One region of the Amycolatopsis samaneae genome, then DNA from elsewhere that is predicted to be linked to it. Evidence: riboswitches for the same ligand, from Rfam matches in the RefSeq annotation. Region 1 holds a riboswitch; the other holds the start of a gene.
What was found. Region 1 has a riboswitch for cobalamin ahead of metE (5-methyltetrahydropteroyltriglutamate--homocysteine S-methyltransferase). Riboswitches for the same ligand answer to the same signal wherever they lie in the genome.

Region 2: it holds a riboswitch for cobalamin, as region 1 does, so the genes downstream of both, ABD987_RS20555 (hypothetical protein) here and metE (5-methyltetrahydropteroyltriglutamate--homocysteine S-methyltransferase) in region 1, are expected to answer to the same signal.

The regions. Positions count from the first base shown of each region.
Region 1 is NZ_BAABHG010000001.1:795,022-798,104, forward strand. It holds gene ABD987_RS03395 (ribonucleoside-diphosphate reductase subunit alpha) at 1-4, shown strand, start outside; gene ABD987_RS03400 (ribonucleotide-diphosphate reductase subunit beta) at 98-1,171, shown strand; cobalamin riboswitch at 1,295-1,522, shown strand; gene metE (5-methyltetrahydropteroyltriglutamate--homocysteine S-methyltransferase) at 1,621-3,083, shown strand, end outside.
Region 2 is NZ_BAABHG010000007.1:318,551-321,633, forward strand. It holds gene ABD987_RS20545 (VanZ family protein) at 1-371, opposite strand, end outside; gene ABD987_RS20550 (Gfo/Idh/MocA family protein) at 672-1,577, opposite strand; cobalamin riboswitch at 1,611-1,749, shown strand; gene ABD987_RS20555 (hypothetical protein) at 1,837-2,499, shown strand; gene ABD987_RS20560 (CbiQ family ECF transporter T component) at 2,486-3,083, shown strand, end outside.

The sequences.
Region 1 (3,083 bases):
GTAGTCCCCCGTGATCCGTGGGGGCCTCCTTGAGGGACCTGGAGTCCCTCAAGGAGGCCCCCACGGACCTGCCCCGAACCTCCCTGGAGCCCCTGAGATGACCAACCTGGAAACCACGGACGCGACCGGTCTCGGCGAGATCGAGGTCGGCGCCGCCCGCATCAACGTCGACGACAAGCGGATGATCAACGCCCGCGCCGACGTCAACCAGCTGCTGCCGATGAAGTACCGCTGGGCGTGGGAGAAGTACCTCGCCGGCTGCAACAACCACTGGATGCCGACCGAGGTCGCCATGCAGGCCGACATCGCGCTGTGGAAGTCGGCCGACGGGCTGACCGAGGACGAGCGCACCATGCTCAAGCGCAACCTCGGCTTCTTCGCGACGGCGGAGTCGTTGGTGGCCAACAACATCGTGCTCGCCGTGTACCGCCAGATCACCAACCCCGAATGCCGCCAGTACCTGTTGCGCCAGGCGTTCGAGGAGGCCGTGCACACGCACACCTTCCAGTACATCTGCGAAAGCCTCGGCCTGGTCGAGGGCGAGCTGTTCAACATGTACCGCGAGGTCCCGTCCATTTCGGACAAGGACGCGTGGGCGCTGAAGTACACGCAGAACCTGGAGAACCCGGACTTCGAGACCGGCACCCCGGAGGCAGACCAGGCGTTCCTGCGTGACCTCGTCGCGTTCTACGTGATCTTCGAGGGCATGTGGTTCTACACCGGCTTCGCGCAGATCCTCTCGCTGGGCCGCCGGAACAAGATGGTCGGGATCGCCGAGCAGTACCAGTACATCCTGCGCGACGAGTCGATCCACCTGAACTTCGGGATCGACTGCATCAACCAGATCAAGATCGAGAACCCGCACCTGTGGACCGAGGAGTTCCAGGCCGAGGTGCGCGGGATGCTGACCGAGGCGTGCGCGCTGGAGGTCGCCTACGCCCGCGACACCATGCCGCGCGGCATGCTGGGCCTCTCGCACGAGCTGTGCGAGCAGTACATGCACTTCATCACCGACCGCCGCGCCCAGCAGATCGGCCTCGCCCCGATCTTCGGCGAGACCGAGAACCCGTTCCCGTGGATGTCGGAGGCGATGGACCTCAAGAAGGAGAAGAACTTCTTCGAGACCCGCGTCATCGAGTACCAGTCCGGCGGCGCCCTCGACTGGGACTGAGCACGTAACTCGCGTGATCGAGCACGTAACTCGCGTGATGGGAGGCGGTCCGTCTCCCATCACGCGAGTTACGTCTCCAGTCACGCGAGTCTCGTCTCTGGTCACGCGTGGTACGGGTTCTGTAGGCTCGTCGGTGCCATGGGTTCTCCCGGGGGCGGCGCGCCGTGTCCGGGAGAGGCAAGAGGGAACCCGGTGGGAATCCGGGACTGCCCCGCAGCGGTATGTGGGAACGAAAGCCGTCACCGTGCGAGACACGGTAAAGCACTGGACGCGGTGTCCGGGAAGCGACGGCCGGTAGGCGCGAGCACGACGCCCACGAGTCCGAAGACCTGCCCGTGGTACGTGCGCCGAGGGCGTGCGTGAGTCCGGGCCTCGCGGGATGGGCACGACCGAAGGGCGGTCACTCCCGCGCGCACGGGCTCCTTCGACGAGCTCGCGAGGAGAGAGCTGTGCCTGACCACCGCGTCACCGAAAATCCCGTCGGCAGCACCGTGCTGGGTTACCCACGTATCGGCCCGGACCGGGAACTCAAACGCGCTGTGGAGCGCTACTGGTCCGGGAAGATCGACGAAGCCGCGCTCGCCGAAACCGGCCGGGCCCTGCGGGCCGCCACCTGGCGGGAACTGGCCGCCGCCGGGCTGGACTCGATCCCGTCGAACACGTTCTCCCACTACGACCAGGTGCTCGACACCGCCGAACTGTTCGGCGCGCTGCCCGCCCGGTTCACCGGACTGGGCCTTTCCCCGCTCGACACCTACTTCGCCGCCGCCCGCGGCGTCCAGGACGCGCCCGCGCTCGAGATGACCAAGTGGTTCGACACCAACTACCACTATCTCGTCCCGGAACTGGGCCCGGACACGACGTTCACCCTCACCGGCACGAAGCCGCTCGACGAATACCGCGAGGCGAAGGCCGCCGGGTACGAGACCCGGCCGGTGCTCGTCGGCCCGGTGACCTTCCTGCTGCTGTCGAAGGCCGCCGGCGACGCGCCCGAGGGCTTCCGGCCGCTGGAACTGCTCGACCGGCTGCTGCTGCGCTACGCCGAGCTGCTGGAACAACTGCACGACGCCGGGGCGGAGTGGGTCCAGCTGGACGAGCCCGCGTTCGCGGCGGACCGCGGCGAGAAGGAGCTGAACGCCCTCACCCGCGCCTACCACGTCCTGGCGAAGGCGACCGCCCGGCCGAAGCTGCTGGTCGCCGGGTACTTCGGCGGTCTCGGCCGCGGTCTGGGCGTGCTGGCCCGCTCCCCCATCGACGCGCTCGCCGTCGACCTGGTCACCGATCCGTCCACTGTGGACGCCGTGGCCGCGGAGGGGGCGTTGCGGGACAAGGAGGTCCTGGCCGGCGTGGTCGACGGCCGCAACGTGTGGCGCACCGACCCCGAGCAGGCGCTCGCCCGCGCGGCGACGCTGCTGGGCACCGCGGCGCGGGTGAGCGTCTCGACGTCGTGCTCGCTGCTGCACGTGCCCTACGACGTCGAGCGGGAAACCGCCCTCGACGCCCGACTCAAGAGCTGGCTGGCGTTCGCGCGGCAGAAGGTCGACGAGGTCGTCCTGCTGGGCAAGGCTTTGCGTCAAGGTCCCGGGAACGTCGACCTCACGGCCGCGCGCGCCGCGGTGCGGGATCGTGCCACGGCGGCCGAACTGCTCGACGTCCGCGTCCGGTCGCGGCTGGCCTCGCTGCGTCCCGAACACGCGCTCCGCTCGCCCTTCGCGCGGCGCGCGGCGGCACAGCAGGCCGCGCTGGGCCTGCCCGCGCTGCCGAGCACCACGATCGGCTCGTTTCCGCAGACCACCGAGCTGCGCAAGGCCCGCGCGGCGCACCGGGCGGGCACGCTCGACGACGCGGGCTACACCGCGGCGATGCGCGAGGAGATCGAACGCGTCATACGGCTGCAGGAGGACCTCGGCCT
Region 2 (3,083 bases), on a different contig from region 1:
AGCACCCGCAGGAGCGAGCGCAGCGCCGGGACCCGCAGCGGGAGCAGGGCGCCGAGCGGGCCGAGCAGCAGCAGGTTGCCGGTGGTCTGCCAGAACGCGCTGCCGCTGGTGAAGGTGCCGGCGAGGTCGGCGCCGGGCACCAGGTCGAGGATGCTTTCGTGCGAGTCGCCGACCTGCATCGTGGCCAGGCGCAGCACCAGCACGCCGAGTACGCAGAGGGTGACGTCCAGCGCGGCGGTGGCGCTGGCGTGGCGGTGCGGGGCGGTGCGCTGCCGGTGCGAAGCGAGCATCGGCCAGGCGAAGAACGCGTAGCAGAGAGCCAGGATCGACACCGGGATCATGTCCCCGAAGACGTGCAGCAACTCGGCCATCCGTCCCCTTTCCGGGCTTCAAGATCGGCTCGCCGCAAGATCACTCTCGCATCGCAAGATCCGCTTGGCATGTCCAAGGGCGCGCACTATTCGGTGATCTTCGGCTGGCGGGCCGCAGGCAACCGTGCTTGGGTCGGAGCGGGAACCGTCCACAGTGGATGCTGTGGACAACCCTGTGGATGAATTTTGGGCAGGCGCGGAAAAGCTTTACGTCACAACGAAAATCCACGTCGTCCGGCTGTGTACTACTTCGGCTTTCCCATGGGGTGGAACGCCGCGCCCGGCGGCTGGAACGCGCGGTTACCGGTGGTGACCGTCGGCGGCGAGTTCCCGCGCGCGTTCGATGACGGTCTGCAGGTGCAGGCCGCGCCGTGCGTCGCAGGGATGCGCGGTGGTGCCACTGGCGATCATCGCGGCGAAGTCGTCCAGCAACGCGGTGTAGGACTCGCGCGCCGCGCCCGCCTTCCGGCCCAGCGTGCGGTAGCCGTGCTCGCCGTAGATCGCGACCTCGACCACGGTCGGCTGAATCGGCAGCCGCAGGGACAACGTCGCCGTGCTGGTCGCGCCGCCTTCGTGCGCGAAGAGCAGCTGCCAGAGGTCGTCCGGGCCACGGTGCGCGGCCAGCACCTCGGTGATCGGGCCGAGCGCGGCGTCGAGCAGGTCGAACGCGTGCGGGCCGACGTCGTAGAGCGCGCCCGAATCCGTCCGCCAGCTCGAACCCGCGTACTGGCCGCCCAGCAGCGCGCCGGAGAGCCAGCGGGCCCCGCCGCCGCGCCAGCCACCCGCCTCGGCGATCCCGGCCAGCCAGTCCCTGGTCTGCTCCGCGTACCGCAGGATCAGCACCATGAGGGCGGCGACCCCGGCCGCGTCGACGGCGTCCGCGAGGCGCCGGGCCCCGGCGAGATCGCCGGCCAGCGGCTTCTCCAGGATCAGGTGCTTGCCCGCTTCGGCCGCGCGGACGCCCAGCTCGGCCTGCACGGCGGGCGGCACCGCGAACGCGACGGCGTCGACCTGGGCGAACAGCTCCTCGACGCTGCCCGCGGCGGTGGCGCAGTGTGTCTCGGCGAGTTCGCGGGCGGCCTCGGGGCGGCGGGACCAGACCGCGCTCAGCGTCGTCCCCGGATGATCGGCGAGGCTCGGCGCGTGCACCGTCCGTGCCCACGGACCGGTACCGACGAGGCCGACGCGAAGCTGTCCCTGTCCCACGATCGGTGAGTGTAGGTGTGGCTCGCGTCGCTTCCGGAGTCCGCCTCCCGTGGGTTAACGTCAGCGGGTTAGACCACCTCGCCCGGGAGAAGCCGGTGAAAGTCCGGCGCTGACCCGCAGCCGTGAGCGGCCCGTGACCGTGAGCCGGATCGCCCGTGCCTGGTGCTCCCGAAGTTGTCGAGGTCCATCCGGGAGTCCTGGGGCTGACGCCGTCGTGCGCTGGTCGGGGGCGCCTGCGACGGACCGGGAAAGGTGCCCGATGTCCCGCACACGTCAGTCCGCCGCGGTCCTGGCGAGGCTGCTCGCCGTCGTCGCGCTCGTGCTGCTCGGCGGAGCCGGTGCGAGCACGCCCGCGACCGCCGAGCAGGGCAAGGGCGTCCCGGGCTACTGCCAAGACGGTGCCGGGGTGACGGTGATCGTGGACTTCGGGGACCTCGGTGGGGACCCGGTCGTCCGGTGCGCGCCCGGCGAGCAGGCCACCGGCATGACCGCGCTGCAGAACGCGGGCTTCGCCGTGACCGGCTCGCAGCGTTACGGGCTCGCGGTGGCCTGCCGGATCGACGGCAAACCGGGCCCGGACGCCGAATCCTGCGCCGCGATGCCCTCGGCCACGGACTTCTGGGGCTACTGGAACGGCGCGAACGGGGCCTGGGTGTCGAGCCAGGAGGGCGCGACCACCCACAAGCCGGCGCCGGGCGGCTTCGAGGGATGGGCGTTCTCGCACGGGAAGTCCTTCGGTGCCAACCCGCCGCCGCGGGTCGCGCCGGTGCGCGCCGCGCAGCCGCCCGCGACGTCGCAGGCCACCGGTGCGTCGGCGGACGCGGGCTTCCCGTGGGGCGTCGTGCTCGGCGTGGCCGCGCTCGTGGTGGTCGGTGGCGCCGCCGTGTTCGTGGCCCGGCGGCGCCGGCGTGGCGTTCAGTAACCTCGGCCGCGCGCCGCGGACGCTGCATCCCGGCGCGTGGTGGGTGTGGGCGTTGTCGCTGGCCGTCGCGGCGAGCCACACGACCAACCCGCTGCTGCTCGGGCTGATCATCGCGGTGGCGGGACTCGTGGTCGCGAACCGGCGCAGCGACGCGCCGTGGGCCGTGGCCTTCCGGCTCTACGCCTACGTCGGTGCCCTGGTCCTAGCCTCGCGGATCTTCTTCCGGATCCTGATCGGCGGCGAGGACGGCGGGCACGTCCTGTTCACCCTGCCGAGCATCCCGCTGCCCTCGATCGCGGCCGGGATCACGCTGCTCGGGCCGACGTCGGCGGAGGAGCTGCTCGGTGGGTTCTACGACGGGCTCCGGCTGGCGACCATGATCATCTGTATTGGCGCGGCGAACGCGCTGGCGAACCCCAAACGCATGCTCAAGGCGGTCCCCGGGGCGTTGTACGAGGTCGGCACGGCGGTCACGGTCGCACTGTCGGTCGCGCCGCAGCTCGTCGAGAGCGTCCAGCGTGTCCGGCGGGCGCGACGGCTCCGTGCCGGGCGGCAGCGCGGGATGAAGGCGTTGAAGGGCGTCG